Regions from separate parts of the Glutamicibacter mishrai genome, predicted to be linked through region 1. Evidence: riboswitches for the same ligand, from Rfam matches in the RefSeq annotation. Region 1 holds a riboswitch; the other holds the start of a gene.
The links. A riboswitch is a leader RNA that binds a small molecule or an ion and turns the genes downstream of it on or off. The one in region 1 is predicted to bind glycine.
Positions count from the first base shown of each region.

Region 1 (16,174 bases):
ACTACTTAACGGCGGGCACTGGTACTGGGCCAGCCTTGGCGCCATCGCTGCCGTTACCGGAATTGACGCCTATTCCCGGGTTGCCCGCGGCCTGCAGCGCAGTGTCGGCACCTGCGTCGGTGTGGTGCTGACTGCTGGCGTGCTCCTCTTTGAACCACCCATCTGGGTCATCCTGGTCACCGCGATCATTGGCCAGATCTGCATCGAGCTGGTGATTCTGCGCAACTACGCCATTGGCATGGTGTTCATGACCGTGACTGCGCTGTTGATGGTCCACATGGTCAGCCCGGAACCGGCGTCCAGCCTGCTTATCGACCGCGTGGCCATGACCGCGCTGGGCGCCGGGGTCGGCGCCGTGCAGAGCATTGTCATCGGTATTATTGCCCACCGGCGCGCGAGCAATAAGTAGAACCTGCAGGCCTTCTTACGCGGTGGCCTCGCGGTCCCGGTAATCGACCATTGCCGCGCCATTAAGCCGGTGCGCGTCGACTGAAACGCGGCGGGCCAAGTTGATGGTTTGCGCCGTTATCTCGGTATTCAGGCCCTGCGCTAGGCGCAAGTAGACCGCGTCAATACGCCAATCAACATGCGGGTAAATGCCGACCTTTTCGGCAAGCAGCCCGACGAGGGTAATGAATTCCAATGCTGTGGCGGTCGAAGAAAATCGGTAGGACGCAGTGAAGGATTCCTTGCTGCGCTTCCAATCTTCAAGGGCGGATAACCGCTGCTGCGGAACCAGGCTGACCGCTGATTGGGCTTGGGAAAGCTGTCGAATATTTGTCATGGAAACATCTCCTTGTAAGGCGGAGGGTTATCCCATGGTGCTGGCCAGAGGCCGCCACTTATCATCGTCGCAGTAATCGATTCAAAGGTACAGGGCGCACAGCCAATACGCAGGCTGCCCCGTGCCTTGGAAACAAAGGCACGGGGCAGCAGGCGTCGGTGCTGAACCAGCTGGGACTGCTAACGTGCCTCGTGCTCCACGACTTCGTCAGCCACTGAACTCTCCTTGTGGCCAAAGGCCTTGCTGTCGCGGTACGCGGCTGCTTCGTAGCGTTCGTGCGCGACCTTGCCCAGATGGGCCAGGCGTAGCGCCTCATGCTTCGGATTGCGGCGAACCACCAGGTAGCCAAGGCCTAGCGCGATAAACCAGATCGGTGTCACCAGCAGGGCGACCAGGGTATCTGGCTGGGTGGTCAGAGCCCACAGGATGAATCCGAAGAAGGCAAGCACCACGTAGGGCATGACCCGGCCGCCGGGAACCTTGAAGTTGGAGGCATCGTGCAGGTGAGGCCGGCGTGCACGGTATACCAGGTAGCTGAGCAGGATGATGGTCCAGACGAACATGAAGCACAGCGCCGAGACCGTGGTGACCAGGGTGAAGGCGCCCATCACCGAGTCCCCGCTGTAAAGCAGGACGACGCCGGCCAGCAGGAACATGCAGGAGAACATCAACGCGTTCTTGGGCACCTTGCGGCTCGAAAGCTTCGCGAAACCAGTGGGTGCATCACCTTCCAAGGCGAGGCCGCGCAGCATGCGCGAGGTGGAGTAGATCCCGGAATTAGCGCTGGAGGTGGCACTGGTGAGCACCACGAAGTTGATGATCCCGGCGGCTCCGGCGAGCCCAGCCAGGGTGAACATTCCCACGAAGGGGGAGTTCTCCGAGGAGAACAGCTTCCATGGCTGGACGGTCATCAGGATGATCAATGCACCGACGTAGAAGAACAGGATGCGCACCGGGATGGAGTTGATGGCCTTGGGCAGGGTCTTCTCGGGGTCCTTGGTTTCGGCGGCCGTGGTGCCGACCAATTCGATGCCTACGAAGGCGAACACGGCGATTTGGAATCCGGCGACAAAGCCCATGAAACCGGTGGGGAACATCCCGCCATTAGCCCAGAGGTTCGCGACGGAAGCGGTGGCGCCGTTGTGCTGGAAGCCGGTGATGATCATGACCAGGCCGACGACGATGAGCGCGCCGATGGCGATGATCTTGATCAGCGCGAACCAGAATTCGGTTTCGCCGAAGGCCTTCACAGTGGCCAGATTCAGCACCAGTAGCAGCGCGATGCAGGCCAAGGCTGGAACCCATAGCGGCAGGTCACCCCACCAGAACGCTACATAGTGGGCAATGGCGACAACGTCGGCAATGCCGGTGACCACCCAGCAGAACCAGTAGGTCCAGCCGGTGAAAAATGCGGCCCAGGGGCCGAGCAGGTCACCTGCGAAATCGGCAAAAGTCTTGTAGTTCAGGTTGCTGAGCAACAGCTCACCCATCGCCCGCATGACGAAGAAGAGCATGAAGCCGATGATCATGTAGACGAAGATGACCGAGGGGCCGGCGACGGAAATGGTCTTGCCGGAGCCCATGAACAGGCCGGTGCCAATAGCACCGCCGATGGCGATGAGCTGGATGTGCCGGTTGGATAGTCCGCGTTCAAGTGTGGGATCAGAACTGGTGGTACTCATGCTGGTTGCCTTCCAGGAGTGTGGCGTGACGCCTAGCAACTTACTTTGCTGAGAACGCCAGAATCGCCCGGCTCCGGGAAGGCAACGTCAGCTCGCTGCGCTGAGAGCAACTGCTGCCTATGCCACTGGAGAGAGCCGTCGAATCTGGTGAGCATCATGCGTCACTGTTCGTGGTCCCTCCCCAATCTGTATTTGAACCTGAGAGTTTTCACTTCAACCCGACTACTGGGCGAAGCTTGCTCCTTCGGTGAGCGCAGTTCATTCTGCGCTGCTTTCCAGAGTTGCCTTCTCGTGGCGGTACGGGTGCCTGAGAGTTTCCCGGGGAGGAAATTGCTCCTACGGCGCCCGCCCTTGGTGAGGACGGGTCTCTCCCGCCACGTATCAACGGCATATGTGGTGATTGCCATCACAGTATGCGCAGAACATCGAATGTGACGCAAGTCGCATGTCTGAAGATTTCATCGACGTTCACCTAAGCATGCGTGCGTGGATGGTCGCGGATTGCCTTTGTAGAAGTCGCGGGGTTTTGGGGCTTCAGTGAAGCAAGGAATGCAGGCTCAAATCACGAATGCCTGGTATGAATTCGCGGCCAATACTTTATATCCCGTGTAGTGATTAATGGGTGGCTCGGCCCCATCGTTGTGGATGGGAAAGGGGACCCAATATGAAACCAACCATTAAAGCACTGGCCAAAGGCGGCGCAGTGCTCGCAGCAGGACTTCTGCTGACCAGTAGTGCAGTCACCGGGGCAAGCTTCATGTCCGCAGCAACCGCTGCGCCACCTGAACACGCAAGCCCTCAAGAAAATCCAGGTCCGCCAGAGCATGCTGGTCCACCGAGCTGGGCGCCAGCACCAGAGCATGCAGGGCCGCCAACAAGTGCGCCGACCCAAGCGCCGGAACCAACGGAACCGACAGAAGATCCGGGAGAGCAATGGCGCACCGTGTCCTCCTACAACCTCACGTTTGACGTTCCCCAGGATTGGGAAGTTGTTGAAAATTGCGATTATGGATGCGACGAAAACTATTCGGCGTTCGAGGTCTGGGACTCAGAGCAGAACCTGGCGATGAATTTTGAAACGAATAGTTTCAGGGACACTGACAACCCGAACTCCTATGAGCGAGGCATTCTCGACACTGCTGCTGCATCCCAACTCCAGTACGCGCCAACAAGTGTGGTCACCTATTACTGGGTGGCCAGCTTTGGCGAGCGGGATCTGAGCGTCGCAGTCATCATCGATGATGAGTGGCAGAACTGGACAGAAAAGCCAGCGATTGATTGCTTCATGACCAGCGCTGACCGGAATTCGATCATGGGCATGGCCCCGGGGTATCTGCAAGCGCTGGGCTATGACGACGATGGAGTCGTGACCCTGGACGAGGCCACGAGCTTCCTTGAGAGCGAGCAGTATGCAACTCTCAAGAAAGTCATGACCAGCGTCAGGGAAACGCCGTAAGTCCTGCGTTATTTGCCAAAGCTGCGAAGACGCAGCGAGTTGGCGACGACCAATACCGAGCTGGCCGCCATGGCGGCGCCAGCAATCATCGGATTGAGCAAACCCAAGGCCGCGATCGGGATGCCAGCTGTGTTGTAGGCGAAAGCCCAGAACAGGTTCATCTTGATCGTGGCCAAGGTTTTGGCCGAGAGATCAATGGCGGCGCTGACCTGTTTCAGATCATTGCCCATCAAGGTGATATCGGCGGCCTCGATGGCCACATCGGTGCCCGACCCCATGGCGATGCCCAGATCGGCTTGGGCCAGTGCCGGTGCATCGTTGACGCCATCGCCCACCATGGCCACCACCTTGCCCTGTTCCTGTAGGGAAGAAATGGCCTTGGCCTTATCGGCGGGGAAGACCCCGGCGAACACATCCTGCGGATCGATGCCGACCTTGGCCGCGACCTTCTCTGCCACCGACGGGTTATCGCCGGTCAACAGGACCACCCGCAAGCCGCGTTGCTGCAACTGCGCAATGGCCGCAGCGGAGGAGTCCTTGATCTGATCTGCAACCGAAATGATGGCCTGGAACTGCTGGTCGACAGAAACCAGAATTGCCGTGGCTCCGGCCGCCTCAGCCTCGGCCAAGAGCGCGTGCGCCTCGGAATCCAGTACCGTTCCCGTGGATTCCAGCCAGCTTGGCCGGCCGACAACGATCTTCTTGCCATCAACAGTACCCATGACGCCGCCGCCGGGTTCCGAGCGGAAATCGGTGGCCTCGGCCAGCGGGCAGCGCTCTGCTCCGGCTCGGGCAATCGCCTGGGCGATCGGGTGTTCCGAGTGATGCTCGACGGCAGCTGCCAATCCGAGGATCTGAGCGGCATCAACGCCAGCGACCGGGAAGGTCCCTACATGGGCCATGACGCCGGTGGTCACCGTGCCGGTCTTATCCAAAACAATGGTGTCCAGCTTGCGGGTGTCTTCCAGGACCTGCGGGCCGCGGATCAAGATGCCCAGCTGGGCGCCCCGGCCGGTGCCGACCAGCAGGCCGATCGGAGTCGCCAAACCCAGGGCGCAAGGGCAAGCGATGACCAGCACTGCGACCGCGGCGCTGAACGCCTGATAGGGATCCGAGCTCACCAGCCACCAGATCACGAAGGTGAGCAGCGCGATGGCCAGAACGATCGGCACGAAGACAGCCGAAATGCGGTCCGCCAGCCGGGCGATGGGAGCCTTGCCGGACTGCGCCTCGGAGACCAGCTTGCCCATCTGTGCCAGGGTCGTTTCCGAACCGACGCGCTGGGCTTCGATCACCAGCCGCCCCGAGGTGTTCAGGGTTGCGCCGGTGACTTCGGAACCGGTCTTGACCTCCTGTGGCACCGATTCGCCGGTGAGCAGCGAGGTGTCCACTGCGCTGGAGCCTTCAACCACGACGCCGTCGGTGGCGATCTTCTCGCCTGGGCGCACCACGAAGCGGTCGCCGACCTGCAGCTGGGCTGCCGGAATCTTGACCTCTTGGCCATCACGCAGCACCGCCGCGTCCTTGGCTCCCAGGTTTAGCAGGGACTTCAGCGCATCCGAGGCCGAAGACTTGGCGCGATGCTCCAGATAGCGGCCGAGCAGCAGCAAGGTGGCCACGACGCCGGCTGTTTCGAAGTACAGCGCGTGCTCGCTCATCGCCATGCCGGTGTGCGCGGTCATCTGCGGATCAAGGATCAGCTGGATGGCCGAGAACAGGTAAGCGGCCAGCACGCCCAGGGACACCAGGGTGTCCATGGTGGAGGAGAGGTGCCGGGCATTGATTGCCGCGGCTTTGTGGAATGGCCAGGCGCCATAGAAGACCACCGGCGTCGCCAGCGCGAAGGCTACCCAGCCCCAGTGCGGGAACTGGGCTGCCGGGATCATGGAGATCACGAACAGCGGGATGCTGAATACCGCGGAAATGATCAGCCGGAGCAACAGGTGGTTGGGGACCAGATGCTCATGCCCGGCATGCTCGCCATGTTCTTCATGCTCGTGGACTGCAGGCTTTTTCAGCGTGGCGGTGTAGCCGGCGGCTTCGACGGTGTTGATCAGCGTCTCGTCGCTGACATCTCGGGGCACCTGGACCTTGGCAGTTTCCAACGGGAGGTTGACCGAGGCGGTGACCCCGGGCAGCTTGCCGAGTTTGCGTTCAACCCGGTTCACGCACGAGGCGCAGGTCATGCCCTGGATATCTAGGTCGACGGTGCGTACTTCGGGCAGCGCGTGTTCTGGCGCGTGGGAAGTCATTGTTCTACCTTGCACTTTCCTGCCACCTCTGGGGGGCTTGGCGCCTGGCTGGTGGAGCTAGGCGTTGATGGCTTCGACGGTGTAACCGGCCTCGTCGATGGCTTCGCGGATGCTCGATTCGCTGAGCTTCTCGGTTGCGGTGACGGTGGCGGTGGAAATGCCCTGGGCATCGAGGATGACGTCGACGTTCTGCACGCCGGCCAGTTCCTTGAGCTCCTCGGTGACCGAAGAGACACAGTGGCCACAGGTCATGCCGGAGATCTTGATCTCCGTCTGGGTGGTGAGCGGGGTGGCCTGGTCACGCGTGGTGATCTGCAGTCCCTGGGAAGTGCTGGAGTTGTTCTCGGACGAGCATCCGCAGTTGCAGTTGTGGCTCATGATCTTGCTCTCTTTCGATGAATTTTGTGTGAATCTGAATTTGGGATCCGGGCGTGCTTAGCGCACCAGCCGGGAGATCGCGGCCGTGGCCTCGGCGATCTTGTCCTGGACGATGCTCGGGTCTCCGCTTTCGATGGAGGACTTCGCGGCATCAACTACGCAATGGCCGATGTGGTCATCGATAAGTTGCACGCTGACCTTGTGCAATGCCGCGTTGATGGCAGAAATCTGGGTCAGGATGTCGATGCAGTATTTGTCCTCGTCGACCATCTTGGCGACCCCGCGCACCTGGCCTTCGATGCGCTTGAGGCGACGCTCCAGTGCGGACTTGTCCGCGTGATAACCGTGATGCTGTGCCGGGGCATCCGGATTCTGGGTGGTTTCCATAGTTCGATAATACCCCTCGGGGGTATAAAGTCAAGTACCCCCTGGGGGTATCAAATCTCCCTGCATAAGCAGGGGAAGCACGATAGGATTTCACACGTGAGCCACAACGACCTGCACGTGCGTCCGATTTCCAGCGCCGAACACTCAGCCTTCCTTGAAACCGCCCACGACGTCAGCTTCCTGCAGCGTCCTGAATGGGCCCGCGTCAAGGGAGGCTGGCGTGGCGAATCCCTCGGCTTCTTCGACCAGGACGAGCTGGTCGGCACCGCGCTGGTGCTGCACCGCGCGGCCCCGGTCATCAAGAAGACCCTGGCCTACGTCCCCGACGGCCCGGTTATCGACTTCCAGGCCCACCCGGCAGAAAATGTCATCCGCCCGCTGGCCGCCTACCTCAAGAACCGTGGCGCCTTCCAGCTGAAAATGGGACCGGGCCGCGAAGTGCGCACCTGGGCCGCGGCTGCCGTGCGCAAGAACCTCGGCAAGGAAGGCTTCGCCCAGCTGGCCGACCTGGAACTGAAGAGCAGCTCCGAGCAGGCCTTGGCGCTGAACGACGCCCTGCTGGATTTGGGCTTCACCAAGGAAGATGTCGGACTGGACTTCGGCGCAGGCCAGCCGGAATACGTGGCCCGCGTTGCCCTGCAGGATGAAGAAGGCAACCAGCTGGATGTGGAGCAGGTGATGGCCAGCTACTCGGCAACCACTCGCAACGAAACCCGCAAGGCCCTGAAGAGCACCCTGGAAATCGAGGTGGGGGACACCGCGGACATGGCCCGCTTCCATGCCCTGTACAACCACACCGCAGACCGCCAGGAATTCACCGGACGCCCGCTGAGCTACTTCGAGACCATGCACCGCGTGCTCAACGAAGCGGTGCCGGGATCCTGCACCCTCTACATCGCCAGCAACGAAGGCGTGGACCTCGCGGCCTCAATCGTGATCCGCTCATCCAACCTGGCCTGGTACCTCTACGGCGCTTCCTCCTCGGAGCAGCGCAAGATCTTCGCGCCGAAGGCCATCATGAACCGCATGGTGGAAGATTCCATCGCCGCCGGCTGCCGCTACCTGGACCAGGGTGGCGTGAGCGCCACCCTGGACAAGGAGCACCACCTGTCGGGCCTGACCAAGTTCAAGACCAACACCGGCTGCGACATCGTGCAGACCAACGGCGAATGGGACCTGGCGCTGAACAAGCCGCTGGCCTGGGCCTTCGAAAAGTACATGAACTGGCGCAAGAAGTAGGGAATCCCGCACCGTGGCAATTGATCCAACCCAGCCTTTTGTCCCCGTCATACTCGGCGGCGATATCGGCACCTACACCCTGGCCCGAGAATTCTATGAAGCCTACGGCGTGCGTTCGGTCGTGCTCCCAGCTGCTGGCAACGGGGTCATCGAGCATTCGGTAGCCATCGAACTGCGTCCTATTGGCTCCATGGCTGACGAGTCCCGCGTCGTGGCGGCTCTGAGGGATCTGGCCACCGAACTCAAGTCAGAATCCGAGCGTCCGCTGATGCTTTTCGGATCGCTGGACTTCCACATCATGCTGATCGCCAAGCACCGCGAGCAGCTCGAAGCCCAGTACGTGATTCCCTACCCGGAATTGGAAACCATCGAAGCGGCCGCGTTGAAGGAGAACTTCTACGCCCTGGCTGAGAAGCTGGACATCGCCCACCCGCGCACCGCCGTGTACTACCCGGGCACCGATCTGGACAGCATGGCCAAGGACTTCACCTACCCGGTCATTGGCAAGCCTTCAAGCTCGGGGGACTGGATCGCGGCGAAGTTCGAAGGCAAGCAGAAGATCCACACCATCGACTCCCGCGCCGAGCTGGAAACCCTGCTGGGCAAGATCGATGGCAGCGGCTATACCTCGGGCTACATCCTGCAGGAATACGTTCCCGGTGGCGATGACGCGATGCGCCTGTGCACCTACTTCGCCACCCAGGAAGGCAAGGTCATCTTTGCCGGCTACGGCGAAGTGGTCATCGAGGAGCATGCCCCGCTGGTACTGGGCAATTCGGCCGCAATCGTCACTGGACAGAACGACCAGATGGCCGCCGACGGCGCCCGCATGCTCGAAGAACTGGGCTGGCGCGGCATCGCGATGATCGATGCGAAGTACGACCGCCGGGATGGGAAGATCAAATTCTTCGAGATCAACCCCCGCCTGGGCCGCAACCACTTCTATCTCACGGCTGCTGGCGTGAACCCGGCGCGTTTCTACGTCACGGAGTTCCTTGGTGCTGACTTCGATGCTTCGGACCCGCACACCGATGCAGTCATGGAAACCGCGGCTGGGGTACTGCAGCTGCGCCGCGAGCAGCTCTTCACCGTTCTGCCGCATCACCTGCTGCGCCGATTCCTCGACAGCGAGACCGGCAAAAAGGCTGCCGTGCTGCTCAAGGCCGGCAAGGTATCCAACCCGCTGAAGTTCTCGGCGGAAAAGAATCCACGCCGAAAGTTCTACCTGGTTCTGAATGCGGTCAATCATTACCGCAAGTACAAGAAGTTCCCGCCGCGCGCCCAGTAATTCTGGGATCAGGGGAGTTCTCTTGATGGTTGCTGGCCGACTGTACTCGGTATCGGCCAGCCATCGAGGGCCTGGAGCCACGGACTTTGATCAACTTGGCCGCCGTCGAGGATATCAAGGCTTACGGGCGAATCACCCTCCTTCGGAATAAGCTTCACCGTCCCGAAACCTGTTGTCGCCGCAACGCTCAGCATGGTCGTTTCATCCGGGTCATTGGCGGTGGACATGGCTTTCCACTTCAAGGCCGACAAGATGCTTTCGCCCGCGGGGATCACCACGCGCTGGGCCTTGATGTGCGCCATCGGCTCGATAGCCATGTCCTGCTGCCGCCCGCCTTGGGAGTTGCGGAATTCGATCCGCGGATATCCCTGGATAGCGCAGGATTCGCTGGAGATGTTCTTGGCATACAAGGCCATATATCTGGAGCCCAACGCGGCATCGGGAGCACCGAGGGAAAGCTCCAAATCCCCGGCGGCGCAGGCAGGCGCCGAAGGATCCTTCGGCCACGGTGCCAGGCCATCGGGCATCCGTGCAGGGCGGGCGATGAGAGATTCAGGAAGCTTGCCGCCAACCCAGCCTTCAGTCACCTTCGCATAACCGGCGCTGCTGAGGGTGAACGCGACCGGTTCTTCCAGCGGCGCATGCTGGCCCAGCCAGTCTTTGAGCTTGCCGGTTTCTTGGGAATCTTCCTCTTGATTCGTGTGCAGCGATAGCCCACTGGAATCAAAGACCACGTTGTCCACTCCATCGAGGCCGGCTGCTTCCAGAGCCAGATCAAACTCGGAGGTATTCAATCGCTGATCCGAGCTGTACCTCAGCGAAGAGTCTTCCAGCGCCAAGGTTACGGGCATCTCCTGCTGGGCAGCGTAATCGCCCAGGATTTTCAACGTCGGCAGATCCCTTGCCACGGCGGAACCGGGTCCCACGCTGAGGGCACCGAGCTTGAGCAGGGAAAACGCTTGGACAATACGCTCTTTGACCGCTTCACTGTCGGAGACATCCAGCGGGTACAGCACGAGATCCGGGACAGCTGATTCCTGTGGCTCGCCGGCGACAAAACGCAGAGAACTGCGCACCTTTGACTGCTCGCTGGCAAAGTCCCGAATCCGGGATGAAACTCCATGCGCTATCTGGCCGGCTTGTTCTGCATCAAGGTTTTCGTCGAGTTCCACGGTCCACGATGCCAGTGAAGAGTTTCCGTCCTTGGCATCGATCATGGTGGTTTCAAAACCGACCTCGGTCGAGTTGATGCCTTCCTTATCTTCCAACTCGGAAGCAAGCGTGCAGTACTCCTTGGGTGCGTCGCAGGGCTTGAGTGCGTCCCATGGCCTCCAGAGAAACGCGACGGCCACTGCGAGAAGGAGTATCGCGATGATCGCGCCAAGCCGCAGTGGTTTCATGTAGCTACCGTACCAAGGCGGGAAAGAATCGAAGCTGCCAGCGGGTAGAGTTTCAACCACACATACTTTGAAAGCGAGACCCCCATGAGTTTGAAAGATCGATTGCGCGAAGACAGCATCGTCCACCTGAAAGCAGGCAACGAGCTGGAGAAAACCACCCTGCGCAATATCCTCAGCGCCATTGGCACCAAGGAGAAGTCGGGCAAGAACCCGAGCGAGCTCAACGACCAGGACGTCGAGAACCTCTTGCGCAAGGAAGTGGGAAACCGCGAGGAAACCGCGGCGCTGGCTGCCAAGGATGGTCGTGCGGATCTTGCAGAACGAGAGCTGGCCGAGGCGGCGTTCATCTCGACTTACCTGCCAAAGATGCTTGATGAGGCAGAAGCCCAGGGCATCGTGGACAAGGTCATGGCCGAGCTTGCCGCAGATCATGAAATGACCATGAAGGATATGGGCCAGGCAATGAAATTGGTCGGCGCCGAAATCGCTGGCCGTTTTGACGGCAAGGCTGTCTCACAGATGGTTCGCGCCAAGCTGGGCTGATCTCCGGCTGGCATGAAGGGTCGTTCTTCGGAGCGGCCCTTTGCCGTACCTGCAGCTTTCACGGGCGAGCGCGTTGAGACCTATCCACTGAAAATTCCCACTTAGATAATCTAACTCGGAATTTAGGGGTGGGATTTCGAGTAAGAAGCCCTAGCTGGCTACTTCTCCTGCGGTCCCGTTGGATTCGACGTCTTTTCCAAAACCAAGATCGGCCCGGCTGCCGGCGACCCGGCCAGCTAAAGCAGCGTTCAAACTGCCGGTGGCGGCGCGGTTTCGGCTGCGGCGAAGGAATGGGTATTTTTCGCTGACAAAGTCATCGACCTGTTCTTTGCGGCTGACCAAGACCAGTTCGGTGCCGCTGCCGTTGTGCTGGCTTTCCTCTTGGTACAGCCCGCGAATGCGTTCAGCCACCTGCAAGTAGAAGCTGCGCTGGAACTCGCGGCGCTCGATGACCTTCTCTGAATCGGTCCGATCCCATGCCAGATACTTTCCTTCTTCGCTCCACCAATGGCTCATCGCTACGCTGGCCTGGATCACCAAAGAAGAGAATAGGTTCTTCACCGTGTTCACATCTGACTCGTGGCCAATGATGTACAAACGGCAAAAGTTCGAATAGTTCGTCTGCAGCATCGTCACGGTCCGGAAAGCATGGCCCACCGAGGACAGTCCGTCGCGTTGCCCCAGCCGGTAGGTGCCGCGCATATCGAAGTGCTCTTCGATGATTGGTTCCTTCTTCTTGCCAGGACCAATGGGCTGGGCATCCAATTCGGCGCGTCCAATGCCATAACGGACCATGAGCCGTTCGGCGTGTTCCTGGAAGGTCTGCGCCTCTGCCGGGAAGTTGGTGTTTTCCGCCTTATTCAGCAGCAGCGCGATGCGTTCCTTCAGTCGCTGAAGCTTCTGTTCAGAGGTGCTCATGACGTCTTCTTTCCGGGCAGTGCGATGGGTAGTAAAGCGGCTTGTGCGGGTTCACGGCACCAGTGTCGCAGGTCATTGTGAATGCTGCTTGCCGGGGTGTGGGTAACTGTTTGGAAACGACTCTAGCCGGTGATGAGATCAACGCGTAGAGTGTAGGCACCAAGCAGGTCCAGCACGCTCCGGATCCTTGATCCGAGGCTGGTTTAGGAGAGGTTCTGATGGGTGATTTTCGGACATACACCATGGAAGAGCGGGCCACCTACCTGGCTCCTTCATGCGAGCGGTGCGGACAGCATCGTCACGTTGTGTGGGAAAAGGTCGAAGGGACGGAAACCTACAAGCCGCGTGATGCCGGATGCTCCAATGAAGCCTGCACCGCGTAGGCAGTAACCAGTAGCCCATCGCTCAGGTATTTACTTCATCCGGATTCCCAGAGCCGCAGAGATGCGCTCGGAGGCTGTGGCGAGTACCTGGGCGATATGGTTTTCATCCAATTCCAGCGGTGGATAGATCACCGCAATGGCCGCCGGCTTCTCCTGCGGCAATAACAACGGTACTGCGATGGAATGAAGCCCCGGGATCACCTCGTCGTGGCTGAACTCAAAGGCCTTGGCCGGATACTTCTCCGGATTGAGCTGCGAGCGAATGATTCGTCCCGGCGCTCCGTTATCAATGGGGTGGCGCGTGCCCGGGCGCTGAGCCACCGTGGCATCGGCCATGCGCGGCTCGGCGGTGCTCAAGGTGACGGCCGCTTCGCCGTCGAAGACCACCAGCAGCGCGGTCATCCGAAGTTCATCGGACACCGATGCCAAATGCGGGGCCGCTGCCGACTGCAGGGATTTGGCCACATTGCGGGCCAGCGCGCCAAGTCGTGCGCCGAGTTCCAAATCACCGGAGGGCATGCGCTCAACAAAGCCGTACTGCTCGAAGGTCTTGACCAGGCGGTAGGCCATGGAACGGTGGATCCCCAATTGGGCAGCCAGCTCGGCCACGCTGATGGGTGCCGCCGATTCGCCAATGAGGGTCAGGGCTTCAAGGCCGCGGCCCAAGGTCTGGGATCCGCCTTCGGTGGATTTGGTCATTGCTTCATCATTTCATCCCGCCCGCCGTTGGGCCGGCAAGGTACTTCTGCCAGTGTTTATTTTCTTGCTCACAGCCTAGCCCACTGCGGGCATGCGGAATTTCATAAACGGTCGTTTTTGAAGCGAAGAGAAAACCAGTACGTTTTCAAAGTCGACACCATCGCTCTGGGCCTAGCCGAAATCATCAGTACTCTGATCTAATTTTTCTGGAACTCGAACAACAATCCGGGCGTCATACCAGGTGCAATCGCAACGGTCATCATGATCGGGATCATTGTCGTGTGTTACCTGAACACTCGAGTCTGACGGAACTAAAAGCCCGGAATATTACTTGCTGGATAATAGGCGAAACAATTACTTTTTTGGCTCCTCGGCTCATATATCTTTAGCCTTGACATACCAAACAATCATCTCGTAGTTTCTCCCTAACTCGTGCTGTTGCCCATTCGATTGTTCTATCCACCAGGAAGAATCCCATGAAATCGTTGTTCGCCTCAGTGCTCGCAGGTCTCGCCGTAGTGGCTCTCTCTGTAACAACCATGGCGGGAGCCCAGGCCAGTCCTGAAATTCATGCCAATACGTCCTCAAACGGACTTTCAACGGAGAATAGTGCTGCCCAGGCTCCAATGACAAAAAGCCCTGTCAACGACCCTTCAACACGATCACTAGCGAAATCGAAAGGGCTGAAGCTTGAAGGCCTCACGATCCAATCCGATGCGAAAGGAGGACGTTTCCTCCTGGACACTGAAGGGAACTGGTTTTTGCAGATACCTAGCGAGCCTGCCTCTTTGCCTCTCAAGCAACATGCCTTAGACGTCGCCCTTCCAGCGAACTGGAGCGCAACCGGCTGTGTGGGTTCCTTTAAGCCCATGGCTAAACAGACGGGCGAACTCCATTGGGGAGCAACCAATTCATGCGCCTCAACTTCCGTGTCGGGAGTCTACCCACACTGGATCACGGGGGCTCTGCGGGCTACCTGTGCTGGAAGTTGGCCGGCATGTGGATTGTATCGAGATGAGGATGGGCCGGTTTCGTCTACCAACAATCGTTCATCCCGTGTGGCCAACATTTACCGCGAACCACGCTGCGACACTAATGCGAACTATCGCTTCCTAACCGGCGTTAGAGTCTATGTAAGGGGCATTCAATTTGGCCCTTACGAGTCTGCAAGCAAGATATTTGCTTGCAACGTCACCGCGTGAGAGGGCTGTAGCTGATGAACGATTGGGTCATATTTCACCACGGGAACGATTCCAACACAGTGGTTGAATATGACTGGGCGAGGATTGACACGTTGATCGCTAGATTGGTTCAGTTGCAAGCAGTCGAGAAGAACCCCACACCTACCGGCGCTTTGGTTGGCTGCATTGCAGAACTAGAACATGCTATTGCTTCGGCCCTGTCGCATGGAGTAACCGTCCGTGCGATAGGTGTTCGCACAAATTTGAGTCAAAGCGACGTTACACGAATACGGGACACCGGACGTCTATATGAAAGATAGGAACGCCATTCTTCCAATAATGCCGTAGGTTCTCAGTTGATTCTGTGAACTATACGTTCGTTTCTAAAACTTTTAATACTGCTGCTGTTAGTCGTCCCCAAGCAACCGTGAACCATGGAGAATGCAACCTTGGTCTAAAACGGTCGATAAGGAAACACTGAAGGCAGGCTACGGGCGGTAGCCTGCCTTCAGTGGAGCTTGATCTGTCCTTAATTAGCGGATCGGTGGATCAGCTGGCAGCAGGTGCTCGCCGGTGCGGTCTGTGGCCAGGGCCAGCGAGGAGATGTACTGCTTTTCCCCGTTCGGTCCGGGCACCGCGGAGGCCAGCATGTCTGGTCGTTCGAACTTCAAGCCGGTAACGCAGCAGGTGTACAGCTCATCGCTCGGGTTGCCATCGGCATCCAGCAGCGGGCTGTCGATGCCGTCATCGCTGCGGCGCAGGTAGTAGCGGCCCTTGGTAAGGGAGGCCAGCACCGGTGGCAGCAGCAACGCCAGGCCGACGGCAACCAGCGGGCTGAAAGGCTGGATCTGCGGGCCGAGCAGTCCGAAGAACACTGCAATGGAGGCGATCGCGGAGACGAGCATCGAAATGAAGCCCACCGGGTTCACCGCGTAGAGCATTCCGCGGCGGAACTCCGGAACCTTGGGGGAGAGCTTGAACAGGTACTTGTTGATGGCGATGTCGCTGGCCACGGTGACCACCCATGCCATGGCGCAGTTCGCGTAGAAGCCGAGCACGGTGTTCAGGAAGTCGAACATATTCGCTTCCATCAGGATCAGCGCGATGCCCAGGTTCACCAGCACGAAGATCATGCGGCCCGGGTAGGTCTTGGTGACGCGGGTGAAGGAGTTGGTCCATGCCAGCGAGCCGGAGTAGGCGTTGGTGACGTTGATCTTGATCTGCGAGATGACCACGAGGATCACGGCCAGGCTCATGGCCAGCCAGGCTGGCATCATTTCGCGGTACACGCCGAGGAACTGGTGGACCGGTTCGTTGGCGGTGGCCGAAGCCTGCGGGTCCAGCGTGGCGATCAGGTAGACGGCGATGAACATGCCGGTGATCTGCTTGATGGCACCGAAGATGACCCAGCCCGGGCCGCCGAGGATCACGGCGGTCCACCAGCTGCGGGCATTGGCGGCGGTCTTGGGAGGCATGAAGCGCAGGTAGTCGATCTGCTCGGCGATCTGCGCCATCAAGGACAAGCAGACGCCTGCGGCCAGCATGGCCGAAGCGAAGTTCACGCCCTGGCCATTGCCCTGCTCG
Region 1 covers NZ_CP032549.1:1,323,513-1,339,686, reverse strand. The annotation lists gene D3791_RS06335 (FUSC family protein) at 1-409, shown strand, start outside; gene D3791_RS06330 (4a-hydroxytetrahydrobiopterin dehydratase) at 425-784, opposite strand; gene cycA (D-serine/D-alanine/glycine transporter) at 964-2,466, opposite strand; glycine riboswitch at 2,643-2,750, opposite strand; glycine riboswitch at 2,752-2,850, opposite strand; gene D3791_RS06320 (hypothetical protein) at 3,131-3,922, shown strand; gene D3791_RS06315 (heavy metal translocating P-type ATPase) at 3,931-6,174, opposite strand; gene D3791_RS16735 (heavy-metal-associated domain-containing protein) at 6,232-6,552, opposite strand; gene D3791_RS06305 (metal-sensitive transcriptional regulator) at 6,610-6,939, opposite strand; gene D3791_RS06300 (lipid II:glycine glycyltransferase FemX) at 7,036-8,178, shown strand; gene D3791_RS06295 (carboxylate--amine ligase) at 8,192-9,466, shown strand; gene D3791_RS06290 (DUF4232 domain-containing protein) at 9,475-10,866, opposite strand; gene D3791_RS06285 (GatB/YqeY domain-containing protein) at 10,951-11,409, shown strand; gene D3791_RS06280 (DUF2786 domain-containing protein) at 11,560-12,327, opposite strand; gene D3791_RS06275 (hypothetical protein) at 12,546-12,710, shown strand; gene D3791_RS06270 (IclR family transcriptional regulator) at 12,741-13,409, opposite strand; gene D3791_RS06265 (purine-cytosine permease family protein) at 15,124-16,174, opposite strand, start outside.

Region 2 (16,174 bases), 410 kb from region 1:
ACGTGGGCGTAAGGCACAGGAGACGGGTGCAGACCAGCTGCCACCAGGCCAGCAAAGTGAGCCATATCCACGAACAAGTAGGCGCCGACCTTGTCAGCGATTTCGCGGAAGCGCTGGAAGTCCAGCTGGCGCGGGTACGCCGACCAGCCGGCCACGATCATCTTCGGCTGGTGCTCGATGGCAAGGCGCTCCACCTCATCCATGTCCACCACGTTGGTCTCTTCGTTCACACCATAAGGAACGATGTTGAACAGGCGGCCGGAGAAATTGATCTTCATGCCGTGGGTCAGGTGTCCACCGTGAGCCAGGTTCAGGCCCAGTACGGTGTCGCCTGGGCGGACCAGCGCGTGGTACACCGAGGCGTTGGCCTGCGCGCCGGAGTGCGGCTGGACGTTGGCGAAGTTCGCGCCGAACAGTTCCTTGATGCGCTCGATAGCCAGGGTCTCGATGACGTCGACTTCTTCGCAGCCACCGTAGTAGCGGCGGCCCGGGTAGCCTTCGGCGTACTTGTTGGTCAGCACCGAACCCTGGGCCTGCATGACGGCCTGGGCGGTGTGGTTCTCCGAGGCGATCATTTCCAGGCCGCGCTGCTGGCGAGCCAGCTCAGCATCGATGCGCTGCGCCACCTCCGGATCGAGGGCTGCCAGCGACTGGGTCAGGGATGCTGGTGCTAGGGATTCAAAAGTCTGGTTGCTCATTACTGGACGTCTCCACCGTTCGCGCTTGCGTAGTCTGCTGCCGAAAGCAGCGGGCCTTCTTCGGTCACTTCTACGGTGAACAGCCAGCCGGCACCGTAGGGGTCTTCGTTCAGGATTGCCGGGTTGTCAACGGCTTCGTCGTTGATGGCAACCACGGTGCCGGTCACTGGCGAGTACAGGTCGGAAACCGACTTGGTGGATTCCACCTCGCCGCAGGTTTCGCCGGCGCTGACGGAATCGCCAACCTCTGGCAGGTCCACGTAGACCACGTCGCCCAGGGCGTCTGCAGCGATCTGGGTGATGCCGACCTTGGCTGGGGACGATGCGTCGATCCACTCATGTTCTGCCGAGTAGCGTAATGACGAAAGAACTTTACTCACGGTATTTCCTCTCCCAAGGGAATAAGCGGGCGTATGGCTTGGCCCTACTGATGTTTAACGTTACTTGGCTCGCGTGTAGAACGGCAGTTCGACGACGACAAATGGCAAAGTCTTACCGCGCAGATCAACCTCTAGCTCGGTGCCGACTTCACTGTATTCTGCATCCACATACCCCAGTGCTACCGGGTAGCCGAGGGTCGGAGATGGCTGTCCTGAGGTGATTTCACCAACAGTGGCCCCGTCCTTGACGATGGCGTAGCCACCGCGTCCGGCGCGCTTGCCCAGGCCCTTCAGACCAACCAGCTTGCGTGCAGGGGTCTGCTCTCTCAGGGCTTCCAAGGCCTTTCGACCCACGAAGTGTTCTTCCTTCTTGAAGGAGACCACAGGGCCAAATCCCGCATCAAATGGGGTGCGTTCGAGGCTCAGCTCGTTGCCGTACAACGGCATGCCGGCCTCCAGGCGAAGCGAGTCGCGGGCGGCCAGGCCGCACGGAACCAACTCGTGATCCGCACCGATGTTGATGATCTTGCTCCACAGTTCGGCGGCATCTTCGTTATCGATGATCAATTCGAAGCCGTCTTCACCGGTGTATCCTGTGCGCGCCAAAAGTACGTCGATACCGCCGAGCACCAGATTAACCGCCGCATAATATTTCACTTCTGTGACGCTCTGGGCACTCTGCTCATCGGCGGCGAGCTTGCCGACGATGGCTTCGGCGTTCGGTCCTTGGACCGCGATCAGGCTCTGGCGTCCCGAGGCGTTATCCACCTCGACGTCGAATCCGGCGGCCCGCTCTTCCAAGGCGGCGGCCACGACATCGGCGTTGCCGGCGTTGGGGACGACCAGGTACTTTTCTTCTTCCAGGCGGTACACGATCAAGTCATCGATGATCTTGCCTTCATCGTTGAGGATCAGCGAGTACTTGGCCTTGCCCACCTTCATGATGGTGAAGTTGCCAGCCAGCGCGGTGTTCAACGCGGTGCCGGCCTGTGGACCGGAAAGGTACACCTCGCCCATGTGGGACAGGTCGAACAGGCCCGCGGTGGAGCGCACCGCCTTGTGCTCTGCCAGTTCCGAACCGTACTTCAGCGGCATGTCCCAGCCGCCGAAGTCGGTGAAGTTCGCGCCGAGTTCCGCATGCTGGGCATGCAGTGCGGTGTGCTTGAGTTCTTGGGTGGTCTCAGTCATCTCAAGGTCTTCCTAGTCTTCGAAGGCTTCAGGAGCAGGGCAGGAGCAGATCAGGTTGCGGTCGCCACCGGCGCCGTCGATGCGGCCCACGGACGGGAAGTACTTGTCGGACTTCAGGCGGGCTACCGGGAAGGCAGCCTGCTCCACCGAGTACTTGCGATCCCAGTTGCTGTTGACCACGGCCGATACGGTGTGCGGTGCGTTGCGCAGCGGGGACTGCTCGATGCTGTAGATGCCCGAGAGCACTTCTTCCATTTCCTGGCGGATGGTGATCATCGCTTCGATGAAGCGCTCGATCTCGCCCAGGTCTTCGGACTCGGTTGGCTCGATCATCAGGGTGCCGGCTACCGGGAAGGACAGGGTTGGTGCGTGGAAGCCGAAGTCGATCAGGCGCTTGGCCACGTCTTCGGCGGTGACGCCGGTCTTGGCGGTCAGTTCGCGCAAGTCCAGGATGCACTCGTGGGCAACCAGGCCCTTGTTGCCGGTGAACAGTACTGGGAAGTGCTCGTTCAGGCGCTTGGCGATATAGTTCGCGTTCAAGATCGCGTGCTTGGTGGCTTCGGTCAAGCCTTCGCCACCCATCATGGCGATGTAGGCCCAGGAGATCGGCAGGACGCCGGCCGAGCCGAAGGCGGTGGCCACTACCGGCACACCGTCACGCTCGGTGTAGGTGCCCGAGGCATCGCCTGGCAGGAATGGCAGCAGGTGCTCGCCTACGCCGATCGGGCCCACGCCTGGGCCGCCACCGCCGTGGGGGATGCAGAAGGTCTTGTGCAGGTTCAGGTGCGATACGTCGCCGCCGAACTTTCCTGGCTGGGCCAGGCCGACCATGGCGTTCATGTTTGCGCCGTCGATGTACACCTGGCCACCTGCTGCGTGGATCTTGTCGCAGACCTCGCGCACGTCGGCGTCGTAGACGCCGTGGGTGGATGGGTAGGTGATCATGATGGCGGCCAGCACGTCCTTGTTGGCCTCGATCTTGGCATCCAGGTCATTGGCGTCGATGGTGCCGTCGGCTGCGGTCTTCACAACCACGACCTTCATGCCGGCCAGCACTGCCGAGGCGGCGTTGGTGCCGTGGGCGGAGGCCGGGATCAGGCAGACGTTGCGCTGGCCTTCGCCGCGCGATGCATGGTAATCCGAGATGGCCAGCAGGCCTGCGTACTCGCCCTGCGAGCCAGCGTTTGGCTGGATGGACACGCCAGCGTAGCCGGTGATCGCGGTCAGGCGACCTTCCAAGTCGGTGATCAGCTCGCGCCAGCCCTCGGTCTGCGCTGCAGGAGCGTAAGGGTGGATGGAAGCGAATTCCGGCCAGGTGATGGATTCCATCTCGGCGGCGGAGTTCAGTTTCATGGTGCACGAACCCAGCGGGATCATGGTGCGGTCCAGGGCCAGGTCGCGGTCCGAGAGGCGGCGCAGGTAGCGCATCATCTGGGTCTCGGAGGAGATGGTGTTGAAGATCGGGTGGGTCAGGTAGTCGCTGGTGCGCTGCTGCGATGCCGGGATCTCGAAGCCTTCCGGAGCGGAGAGCTCAACGCCGAAAACGGCCAGCAGCGACTTGACGATGTCCGAGGTGGTGGTTTCGTCGGTGGAGACGCCCACCTGGGTGTCGCTGACCTTGCGCAGGTTGATGCCTGCTTCGACGGCCTTGGCGATGATCTCTTCGGCGTTCTTCACGTTCACCACGACGGTGTCGAAGAAGGTGTCCGAGGCCAGTGTGAAGCCGCCGGATACCAGCGAGCTGGCGATCACGCGGGCGTGGTTGTTGGCGCGGGTGGCGATCTGCTTCAGGCCTGCCGGTCCGTGGTAGACCGCGTACATCGAGGCGCAGATGGCCAGCAGGGCCTGCGCGGTGCAGATGTTGGAGGTGGCCTTCTCGCGGCGGATGTGCTGCTCGCGGGTCTGCAGGGCCAGGCGGTAGGCAGGCACGCCGGAGTCATCCACCGAAACGCCGACCAGGCGGCCTGGCATGGAGCGGGTCAGGCCATCGGCTACTGCCATGTAGGCTGCGTGCGGGCCGCCGAAGAACAGCGGAACGCCGAAGCGCTGGGTGTTGCCCACGGCGATGTCGGCACCCTGCTCGCCCGGAGGGGTGATCATGGTCAGTGCCAGCAGGTCAGCGATCACGGTGACCATGGCGCCAGCTTCCTTGGCGGCAGCGATGATGCCCTCATGCTCGGCGATGGAGCCGTTGCTGCCTGGCTGCTGCAGCACGATGCCGGAGATGTCGCCTTCTGGCAGGCCGGCGGAGAGGTCAGCGACCTCGACCTCGAAGCCCAGCGCGTCGGCGCGGCCCTGCACGACCTTGATGGTCTGCGGGAAGATGTTGGAGTCCAGGACGGTCTTGCCCTTGGCCTTCTTCTTGTTGGCGCGGCGCATCATCAGCACGGCCTCGGCGGCGGCGGAGGATTCATCCAGCAGCGAGGCGTTGGCGATCGGCAGGCCGGTGAGGTCCATGACCATGGTCTGGAAGTTCAGCAGGGCTTCGAGGCGGCCCTGGGAGATTTCCGGCTGGTACGGGGTGTAGGCGGTGTACCAGGCTGGGTTTTCCACGATATTGCGGCGGATCACCGCTGGGGTGATGGTGTCGTAGAAGCCCTGGCCGATCATCTGGGTCTTCATGACGTTCTTGGAGGCAAGGTCACGCAGGTGGGCCAGCGCTTGGGTTTCGCTCAGGGCCGCTGGGATATCCAGCATGGAGTCTTGGCGGATGTCTGCCGGAACGGCGGTGTCGATCAGGTCTTCGAGGCTGGCGTAGCCCAGAGTCTGAAGCATGGTGTCTACGTCGGAAGGACGCGGGCCGATATGGCGGGCAACGAATTCGCTATTCGTAGAAGCCGAAGTCTGCGTGATGGTCATGGTGCTGGAGTCTCCACGGGGATCTGTCTTGGCGCATGCCAAAGGAAGGACGCTTTGCCTCCCCATCCCTGTTGCACTACCTGAGAGTTTTACACCTCCGGCCAACTAAGCCGGGCGCTTGCACCTTCGGTGAGCCGGGTCTGGCCGGCTTCTTTCCAGAGTTGCCTCGTGATGGCGGTACGGGGGCCTGAGAGTTTCCTGGGGAGGAATTGCTCCTACGGCGCTCGTCCATGGTGTGAACGGGACTCTCCCGCCATCCGTCTATGGCGTGCGCTGCCGGCCGGAGACCTGCAGCACACCACCATGTTACCTGCCACGCGCTATACGTCAAAGACGTTGCGGCAGAAAAACCGTCACAAAACTTCTAGTTAACGCTGGCTGACAGCTGCACGTACTTCGGATACTTTGCTGACAAGGAATCTCCCGAGGAGGTTCCGGTCAATCGGCGCTTGATCCACGGCACCAGATGCTCGGTGGCCCAGCCCAATTCTTCCTTCAGCTTTTCTCCGCGCGAGTTCACGGCCAAGTCAGGCAGAACCGGCGCCAGGATCTTGTCGGCCCAGTTGCCCTCGGTGACCTGGTGCTCGCCCAGGACGTTGAGCACCTTGGAGGCCATCAGCGCATGGCCCAGCTCGTTCATGTGCAGACGGTCAGCCGCCCAGTAGCGCAGGTCGGAGAATTCGCGCCAGCGCCAGTAGTCGGCGACGATCGCCCCGTGCTTGTCGGCGATCTCGCGCACCTTCTCGTTATAGATCGCGGTGCGCGGACGGGTCTTGGAGAACAACGGGGACTCGACGGTATCAAAACCAGTGAACAGCATGACGGTGCTGCCGGCCTCGGCGAAGCGGCGGACCATGCCTTCATAGCCGCGCATCAGGGCATCGAGGTCCGCGGTGGGGCGCAGGATGTCATTGCCGCCGGCGTAGATGCTTACCAGGTCCGGGGCCAGAAAAAGCCCCTGGTCCAGCTGCTGGTTGATGACCTGGCCGATTTTTTTGCCGCGCACCGCGAGGTTGGCGTACTCCCAGTCCCCTTCGGCGCTGAGCACCTCGGCTACGCGGTCGGCCCAGCCCCGCACCTGGTTGGGGCGGGCTGCGTCGACATCGCCGACGCCCTCGGTGAATGAATCACCCAATGCCAGAAATTTCTTCACTTCAATCCCACTTCGTATTTCTGCTCTTCTTGCGTTGCCCTGGCGGGGGCTAGTTTGATTTCGCCTTGGCGTTCTTCGCCAGGATGAGCTGGCGCGCCAATTGGCTCAGCTGCACCCCGGTGGAGGTGTCCTTGGGCCCTTCATTGCGTGAAGGGATGTAGCCGAAGCCCAGCTGGTAGGCGGGGTCGGCGAAGGCCAGCGAGGAGTTCGCCCCGTCATGCCCGTAGGCGAAGATGGAGCCGTAGTTGTTGCGGGCGGTGGCTTTCATGAACCCCAGGGCGAAGGCCTGCAGCAATCCGCTGGTGCGGTCGTGGCCGTAGACCAGTTCGGTGGAAACCTGCGCCCAGGTGTCCGCATTGAGGAACCCGTTGGCGGCGCCCAGGGAAGGCACCGCGCCGAAGGATGCGGCGTAGATGGCGGCCAAGCCTTGGGCGTTGGCGACCCCGCCCATGGAGGCCGGGCCCAATTCGCGCACCTGCGCGGCATTGGCCAGTTCATGCCAGTTGTAGACCGGGCCGTCGGCCAGCGCGAATCCGGAGGCGGAGTTCACGGCCAGGCCGGCCGGGGAGAACGGGTCGAAGAATTCGCTCGGGGCATCTACTGCGGGCAAGACGTCGCGGTAGCGGGATTCCAGCGAGGGATCCTGTCCGATATAAACGTCGACACCCAGCGGCTTGCGGATGCGTTCTTCGAAGACTTCCTTCAGTTCCTTGCCGGTGACGCGGCGGACCAGTTCCTCCATGAGCACGCCCATGGTGATGGCGTGGTAGCCCACGATGTTCTGCCCCAGCGGCCAGATGCTTGGCATGGAGGCCAGGACCTTGGCGTATTCGGCGGAATCCAGCAGGATCTGGCTGGGCACTCCCCCGGGGACGCCGAGCACGCCGGCCTGGTGGCTGAGCACTTCGCCAACGCTCAGCGCGCTCTTGCCGCTGGCGCCGAATTCGGGCCAGTAGGTGGTCATGGGTGCACTCGGGTCGATGAGCCCGTCTTGGACAAGCAGTGCGACAACCAGGGCGCTCAGGCCCTTGGTGCAGGAGAAGACGCAGGTGAGCGCGTCGCCTGAGAGGTGCTCGCCCACGCTGTGGCTGAGGACCAGTTCCCCGCGGTGATAGATCGCCAGCTGCGCCGAATAGTTTTCCTCTTCGGCAGCCCGGGCTTCGAGCGCCTGGGCCAATGGTGCGAAATCTTCGCTGATCACCGAGTCCATCTACATCCTTAAACTGCTTGTCGCTTTTCAACCAACCCTAGTCGTAATTCACCCGATTCTCGATCGGCGCGCCTCGACATCCCTTCCAGCATATCCGTACGTCAAGTCACAGGTTTAGGGCACTTTGACCGCTTATCCTCTAATTCACGCCGTTCGACTCGTGGTACTGTGAGCCAACCCAGAGGGCGGTTTGCCGACCCAAGGTGCAACAACTAAATTTGTCATGCTTGCCACCAATATTTGAAGGAGATGATCTCGATCGCATGACTGTGGATAGTGACACGCCAGTACCCCAGAGCCAGGATGCAGAACTCAAGCGGGTGATCGGCCCTAAGCTGCTGCTATTCCTCATCATGGGCGATATCATCGGCGCAGGCATTTTTGCTATTACCGGCAAGGTGGCAGGACAGGTCGGCGGCGCAGCATGGCTGCCCTTCCTGGTTGCCTTCGCCATCGCGACCCTCACTGCTTTCAGCTACCTGGAACTGGTGACCAAATACCCTCACGCCGCCGGAGCCGCACTGTATGTGCACAAGGCTTTCGGTATCCATTTTGTCACCTTCATCGTGGCCTTCACCGTGGCGTGCTCTGGCATTACCAGTGCTGCCACGTCGGCGACCCTGGTGGGGCAAAACCTGTTAATCGGCTTCGGCCAGTTCATTGACGGCGTGCCGACCACCCCTCAGGCAGGGATGTGGGCAGCCATTATCATCATCGTGATCCTTGCCCTGATCAACCTGCGTGGCGTGGGCGAGAGCGTGAAGTTCAACCTGGTGCTGACCATCGTTTCGCTGGCCATCATGGCAGTGATCATCGGCATCGGATTCTCAGTCATTGCCTCCGGCCAGGGCGATATCAGCCGCCTGGTGGTCTTCGAAACCCCATCGGATCGCAGCCTGTTCGCCGCGGTGACCATGGGTACGGCCATCGCCTTCTTCGCAATGGTCGGCTTCGAGGATTCGGTGAACCTGGTGGAAGAGACCAAGAACCCGAACAAGATCTTCCCTAAGATCATGCTCATCGGCTTGGGCTTGTGCGCTGTGATCTACATGCTGGTGGCCATCACCGTGATCATGGTGATCCCTACCGGCGACCTGCTGAACCCGAAGAACCCGGATGCCGGCATCCTGCTGGACGTGGTGCGCATCGGCGCTCCGAACATCCCGATCGATACCATCTTCCCGTTCGTGACCGTCTTCGCGGTGGTTAATACCGCGCTGATGAACATGCTCATGGCCAGCCGTCTGCTCTACGGCATGGCTCGCCAGGGCGTGCTGCCGCAGTTCCTGGGCAAGGTCCACTCCACTCGCCGCTCCCCTTGGGTAGCGATCCTGTTCAGCACCGCTTTGGCGATTGCCTTGGTGGCTTACGTGAACCTGGATAGCGAGAACGGCATTGTTGGTTCGCTCGGTGGCACCACCGCGCTGTTGTTGCTCTGCGTCTTCGCGGTAGTCAACGTTTCACTGCTGGTTTTGCGCCGCGACAAGGCGCCAGCCGACGCCTTCCGCGCACCTACCATCATCCCGATTCTGGGTGTGGTCTTCTGCCTGTTCCTGGCCGGTCCGTGGGCACGTTCCCGCGCCGACTGGGTGCAGTATGAGATTGCCGGCCTGCTGCTGGTGATTGGCGTGGTCCTGTGGGCGGTGACCTGGCTGGTCAACCGCATCAATTACAAGAAGGGCAACATCGAAACGCGCCCTGGCTACTACACATAAGCAGTAGTTGATAAAGCTGTGGTCCACCGGGATTTCCCGGTGGACCACAGCTTTTTAAGCGTGATTCGAGCGCTGGCCGCTAGGCCTGCTGTTGGAAGGTTTCCTGGCGGAAGCGCAGCTTCCAGCCGTTGGCACCTAATTGCCACCACGAGGAAACCACGAGCACCTGGGCGTCGGCCGGCTTCATCCGGTAGGCCAGCAGAACCATTTCGTCGCTGATCTGGCGGGTGGCCAAGACCTGCATGTCCCCGGTGCTGGGCAGGGCGGATCCCGCATCCAGAAGGGCTGAAATGCTGGCGACATCAAGCAGGCCGCCGTGCCGGGTCACTTCTTGATAGCTCGGGTGCAAAAAGTCCTTGAGCTCGGTGAAGTTGGTGCGGATCTGCGGGTCGAGGAACCCTAGTTCCAGTTCGTAGACGGTGGCCGCGAAGTCAGCTCCCGCAGCTGGCACTGCTGGTGCGGCCTGCTCTGCTTCGGAGGCCGGGGCCTTGGCGGGGGTGGCAGCAGCTGGGCCGGCACCGCCGGTATAGCCAGGGCCGGCATCCGGGGCGGTTCCCTCCTGATGGGCGATGGCCGCGGCGCGTGCGTGGTCATCGGCTGCTTCGTTCAGTTCGTGGCCCGCATGCCCCTTGACCCATTCAAAGGTGTACTTCCGGCCCTGGATCGCGGCGTCGAGTTCCTTGAGGATGTCCTGGTTAAGCACCTGCTTGCCGTCGGCTTTTTTCCAGCCGCGCTTCTTCCAGCCGGGCATCCATTTGCTGATGCAGTTGATGGCGTACTGCGAATCGCAGAGGATCTTCAGTTCTTCATCCGGCAGGTGCGCGGTGGAACGGAAGAGCTCGAGGACGGCTTGGAGTTCGCCCATGTTGTTGGTTCCGTGGTCCCAGCCGCCTGCGGCCCAGTTCTCTTCATCCACGTACCAGGCCCAACCGGCCGGTCCTGGGTTGCCGAGGGCGGATCCATCTGCAGCAGCAATGATCGTCATGATTTAATCCTGCCATGTTCCAGGCCCGCGACAGGTTCTTGGATCGGGCCATGTCGCCACCGGATCTATGGCATTCTTCGCATGAGTTGCCGAATCACACTGGCTACCATGGGTGGCGTGAAGAAATTCTTGCCATTAGCAGCAGCCCTGGCCCTGGTGCTCACCGCCTGTTCCGGCCCGTCCACCGATGAGCTGCGGGAGAAAGATCCCGAAGGCTACGCCGCGTGCATCCATCTGGGCGGCGGGCTGGACGCTCCGCAAGGGGTGGGCGAGACCAATCTCCAGAAGGCCGCGGCTCATGCCGCGCAATCGGCCACCGCGCAGTTGCGGGCAGCCGTTGACATTCGAAAGCCGGAAACCCCTGGGATCACAGACCTTGATGGATTCAAGGAGGCTTGTGAAGCCCAGGGGTTCGACTACTAGGCCGGGTACATCGGGTTATGCCCGGACTGTACGCGCTCTTCGGGACGCACTTCATCCGGCGCGGTGCCATCAAGCCATGGACCGGTCTCGGCTAGCTGCTCGCGTTCCGGGGCTTCGAGCCAGTTGTCCAGGGCCGGGCCTTGCGGGATGATCTGCGTTGGATTGATATCTTCATGGACCACGTAGTAGTGGGCCTTGATCTGCTCGAAGTCGATAGTGTCGCCGAAGCCTGGCATCTGGAACAGATCCCGTGCGTAGCCCCAGAGGTTGGGCATCTCGATGAGCTTGTTGCGGTTGGCCTTGAAGTGCCCGTGGTACACCGGATCAAAGCGAACCAGGGTGGTGAAGAGGCGCACATCCGCTTCGGTGATGTGATCACCCATGAGGAAGCGGCGGGTGGACAGGCGTTCTTCGAGGAAGTCCAAGGTCTCGAAGAGCCGGTTGTAGGCGTCGTTATAGGCGTTTTGGTCACCGGCGAAGCCAGCGCGATAGACCCCGTTATTGACCTCGGTGAAGATGCGCTTGATCAGCGGTAGCATTTCTTCGAGCTGGTCGCTCGGGGTGAGGTTGGGTGCGCCCTCGCGGTGGAATTGCTTCCACTGGGTTGAAAGATCCCAGGTGATCTGCGGGTAGTCGTTGGTCACCACTGCGCCGGACGGGATATCCACGATGGCCGGGACGGTGATTCCGCGCGGGTAGTCGGCAAAGCGCTTGAAGTAGTTCTCCTGGATGCGCTCGGTGCCAAGCACCGGGTCTTTGCCTTCTGGATCCAGATCGAAGGTCCAGCTGCGAGCATCATGGGTGGGGCCGGGCAGGCCGATGGACAGCGCGTCTTCCAGGCCCAACAGGCGGCGAACGATCAGCGTGCGGTTGGCCCATGGGCAGGCACGCGCAGCGACCAGCCGGTAGCGTCCGGCTTCAACTGGCCAGAGCTGGGCTCCGTCGGAAACTCCGGCATCCGGGTGGCCGATCTTGCTGTTGTTGTTCTCGCTGCTGTAGCTGGCCGGGTTGGTATCCGCCACGATCCGGTCCTGGATGTAGTTGGTATCCCGGGTGAATTCTCCGCCGGTGACATAGGCACCCTTGGTCGAATAATCCTCGCTCATCTTTTCCCTCCATGATCCGTCTTGCTGAATACGCTCACGTGCTCCCCTACCGACCCTATGACAAGTGCCGGCGGTTGAACATGGCCACCAGATCAATGATCTGATTGACACGTCACCATATATTGCAAAATTCAACTCTACACGAGATGATTGATGCGTCAACAAAATTTGTTGATCCGCAGGAATCCAAAAGGTGATAAAAGAACATGAAGAGCGATGAGACCCGCTGGCTGACCGAGAGCGAGCAGGACCTCTGGCGCACGATCCGCGAATTCCTTTGGCTGTTCCCCAGCGCAATGGACCGCCAGCTGGTGCGCGATTCCCAGATGCAATCCGGGGAATACTCTGTTCTGGCAGTGCTTTCCGAAGCATCCGATCCAAGTCTACGGCCTGCCGACGTCGCCCAGGTGCTGCGCTGGGATCGTTCGCGCCTCTCCCACCTGTTGCGCCGCATGGAAGGCAAGGGCCTGATCAGCCGCTGCTCCGATGAAACCGACGGGCGCGGACATCAAATCGCGCTGACCGATCTCGGAAGGGAAACCATCGAAAACGCGGCGCCAAGCCACGTGACCTTCGTGCGCGAAACCCTCTTTGATTCCTTGAATGCCACCGAGCGCCGCGCCTTGGAAACCGCGCTGCCCAAGATCCTTGAATCCATCGAGCAGCAGGGCTTCAAGGACACCAGCTGCTAGCTGGCCTGTGAGGCCAGCTCGCTGTTCTGCACCAACCGGGCGAAGCGCCCGCCCAAGGACACTAGTTCATCGAAGGTGCCGGCCTCGGCGATCTTCCCGTCCTCCAGCACGACAATATGATCTGCTCGCATCACCGTGCTTAAGCGGTGGGCAATGAGCAGGGTCGTGCGGCCAACCGCGAGCTCATCCAAGGCTTGCTGAACCAGCGCCTCGGTCACGGTATCCAGTGCGCTGGTGGCTTCATCCAGCACGAGGACCTTCGGCTCGCGCAGCATCGTTCGCGCAATAGCCAGGCGCTGCTGCTCGCCGCCCGAGAAGCGGTGGCCTCGCTGCCCGACCTCGGTGTCGATCCCCAAAGGCAAGCCGCGAATCAGATCAGCAATTTGCGCCGCTTCCAAAGCTTTCCATAATTGCTCTTCGGTCGCTTCCGGCGCCGCCCACAACAGGTTGGCGCGCACTGTGTCGTGCAGCAGATAGCTTTCCTGGGCCACCACCGAGACCACCGAGGCAATGCCCTGCGGGTCATATTCCTTGAGGTCCACGCCGTCGAGCAGCACTTCTCCGGATGTCGGATCCAGCAATCGCGGCAACAGCGACCCGAGGGTCGACTTGCCCGAACCGGTGGCGCCGACCACCGCGGTCATGGTGCCGGCTTTCAGGGTCAAATCCAGCTGATCCAGAGTAGCCTTTCGGGCCTCCGGGTAGCGGAAGCTGACATCCCGCAGCTGGACTTCTCCAGTGGTGCGGGCTGGATCGATTTGCTTGGGGTCAGCTGCTACCGGAAGTTCCTGGTCCGTATCAAGGTATTCGAAGACCCGGCTGAACAGCGCCATGGCCGAAACCCACTGCACCGAGAGCTGCATCAGCCCCATCACCGGGCGGAAGATTCCGGCCTGCAGGCCGGTGAAGGCCACCAGGGTGCCGATGCTCATGCCATCTCCGGTCACTGGCAGCCCGGCAGCCAGATACAGCGCTGCCGGAATGGCCGCGAAAATGATGCTCATGGTGGCCATGCGCCAGCGGCCTGCCAGCGCGCTTTTCATTTCAAGGTCAATGAGCTTGTGGCTGGAATCCGCGAAGGCTTCGGCATCGGCAGGGCCGGTGCCCATGATCTTGGAGAGGCGAACCCCGGAGATGCTCAGGCGCTCTTCGATCAGGGATGTCAGATTCGACATTTCGCGTTGGCGCTTGCCGGTGACCGCGCGGCGCAGCTTCGCGGTTTGCCTGGCCAGGAGGATCGCTGGCGGGAAGACGATGAGGGAGATCAGGCTGAGCTTCCAGGAGATGGCCACCATGGCCACCGCCGTGGCCACCACGGTGGTCAGATTCGAGGCGATGCTGGTTGCCGAGTTGGTGATCACCGACTGCATCTGGCCTACGTCATTGATCAGCCGCGACTGCACATCCCCCGAGCGCGAGTTCGTGAAGTATCCCAGCGACTGTTTTTGCAGGTGGGTGAAGAGCCCGGTGCGCAATCGATGCATGACCCGCTGCCCCATCAGGGTGGCCCGCCAGGTCTGCAGGACTTCCAGCACGGCGGTAGCCAGCGCGATCAGCACCAGTCCCCCGGCGCCGAAGACCAGTAGGCGGATATCGGATTGCGGGATCGCCACGTCAATGAGTTCCCGGACAATGAAGGGCTGCGCCAGTCCGATGATGGATGAGGCGATGATCAGCAGCACCACGGCGATCACGGAACCCAGGTGCGGGCGGAACAGGGATGCTACGCGTTTGAGGGACACCGGGTGTTCGGCCAGCCATTGCTTATCCTGGACGGCGTTTTTCATTCGCCCCGAACCGGCTCCACCACCTGGATGTCCGGGCATTGAATTTGCACTCATAGACCCTCCTTCGTCATTCTCTTCACCAAAAGAATAACAGAGGTAACCTCACTATGTGGTTCCATCTTGAAATTGTTCCGAAGAACACACTATCCTTAACACCATGCAGAACGATGAGTCCAAGCCTGACTTGGCAGATCTTTTCCTCCGCGCATCGCGCGTCATTCGAGGCCGCTGGAGGGAAAGCCTGATCCCGATGGGGATCACCCCACACCAGTCGAGAGTGCTGAGCCTGCTCGGCCACGCCGAAGCCGAAGGCCTGCGCAATTCCCAGCTCGCCGAGCGCCTGCACATCGCTGCCCGCTCCACCACCGAAGTTGTCGACCAGCTGGAGGCCAAGCAGCTGGTGGTTCGCACCCCGGATCCGGCGGACCGCCGCGCAACGCTGATCGCGCTGAGCCCCAGCGGCCGGGCGCAGCTAGGAAAAATGTCCCAACTGCGCCGCGACAGCATGGCGGGATACTTCGAAAAGCTCTCAGCCCCTGACCGCGACGAACTCGCGCGGCTGCTTGAAATCCTCGACCGGGAGAACCCCCGCTCACCGCGCCACGGGTGCAAGTAGCCAAGGGTCATCGGCGCACGTCCACAAGCAATAGTCGACGGCCGGGCCAACCAATTAGTGATTGACCCGGCCGTCGCCTTCGTTCTGCGCCGAGGCACAATGGGTATTTAGTTCTCGGTCTTTCCGTGGCGCCAGTAGCCCATGAATGCTACCTGCTTGCGGTCGATGCCCGCCTCTCGAACGAGGTAGCGGCGCATTTCCTTGACCGTGCCCGCTTCGCCAGCGACCCAGGCATAGAACGGCGCCTTGTTGGCCTGCCCGGTCTCCCACAGGATCTGCGCGTCAACGTCGATATCTTCCGGCTCGGCATTGGTATGCACCACGCCGGCGGCCGGAATGGCCACTACCTGGCTCAGCGCGTTGCGCAACAGCTCGCCGTGCGGATGGCTGCCACGGGTCAGCCACTGCACCGATACCCCCGAACGGGTCGAGGCGCCGAGGATGTCGGTGGTTTCCGGGACCTCGATCAGCGCGTGCCCGGTGACATGCGAGGGCAGGGATTCGAGAATCGCGCAGATGGCCGGGGCCGCGGTTTCATCCCCGGCCAGCACGATGCGGCTTGCCTCGCCTGGACGGAATTCGATGCCTCCATAGCTGGCATCGTTCAGGAATTTGTTCGGGCCCAGCAGCAACAGCTGGTCTCCGACCTGCGCGCGGTCGCCGAATTCGGTAGCCGGCCCGCCCTGCAGCTTCCCATCCACCACATGGCCATGCATCACGAAGTCGATATCCAGTTCCGCGGTGAGCCCGCTGTTATCGCGGTGCCCGGCCTCGCGGAAGGCGCGCACCGTGTAGGTGCGCATGTAGCCGCGGGTATCCGGATCGATGGACAGCCAGCGCTTGTACCAGCCTTCTTGCTCCGCGGGGCTGGTCATCGCCTGCGGTCGCATCGAGGCGATTTCCTCGGTCAGGGCACTGCCGCCAGCTGGCGGCAGCAACAGCTTGATGCGCATATCCAGCGGATGGCTATTGGTTCCGAAGTAGTCCAAGTCGTTGCCGCTGACGGTCAGGCGGCGGAAGGACGGCGAGAGTTCCTGGCGCTTGACCACGGTGGTATCAAAGGCCAGCGTTGGCACATGCTCGTAGGCCGGGCGGGCAGCTTCGGCTGTATCGGGCGCAGCTTCGATGCCTTCTTCCGATGTGCTTGCGGCGGCCGCGGAAGGCTCCAGTGCCCGCGGCGCGCTGCGGAAGATCCCCTTGGAGGCCAGCACTTCTTCGGTGCGCAGCACACGGTGCCGGCCGATGGGCAGCACCAGCGGGGTGCCGCCGACCGGGTCGGGGATCACTCGGCTTGGCATGCCGAAGACATCCTTGACCGTCTTCTCGGTAACCACTTCATTCGGGTGCCCCGCCGCGTAGATC
Region 2 covers NZ_CP032549.1:913,985-930,158, forward strand. The annotation lists gene glyA (serine hydroxymethyltransferase) at 1-698, opposite strand, end outside; gene gcvH (glycine cleavage system protein GcvH) at 698-1,078, opposite strand; gene gcvT (glycine cleavage system aminomethyltransferase GcvT) at 1,139-2,266, opposite strand; gene gcvP (aminomethyl-transferring glycine dehydrogenase) at 2,279-5,125, opposite strand; glycine riboswitch at 5,291-5,388, opposite strand; gene D3791_RS04375 (SGNH/GDSL hydrolase family protein) at 5,490-6,278, opposite strand; gene D3791_RS04380 (serine hydrolase domain-containing protein) at 6,328-7,488, opposite strand; gene D3791_RS04385 (APC family permease) at 7,752-9,203, shown strand; gene D3791_RS04390 (RNase H family protein) at 9,283-10,188, opposite strand; gene D3791_RS04395 (hypothetical protein) at 10,270-10,611, shown strand; gene D3791_RS04400 (glutathione S-transferase C-terminal domain-containing protein) at 10,608-11,717, opposite strand; gene D3791_RS04405 (MarR family winged helix-turn-helix transcriptional regulator) at 11,924-12,409, shown strand; gene D3791_RS04410 (ABC transporter ATP-binding protein) at 12,406-14,250, opposite strand; gene D3791_RS04415 (MarR family winged helix-turn-helix transcriptional regulator) at 14,447-14,812, shown strand; gene D3791_RS04420 (SIP domain-containing protein) at 14,920-16,174, opposite strand, start outside.
Region 2: linked by a shared signal. The riboswitch ahead of gcvP (aminomethyl-transferring glycine dehydrogenase) and the one ahead of cycA (D-serine/D-alanine/glycine transporter) in region 1 are both predicted to bind glycine.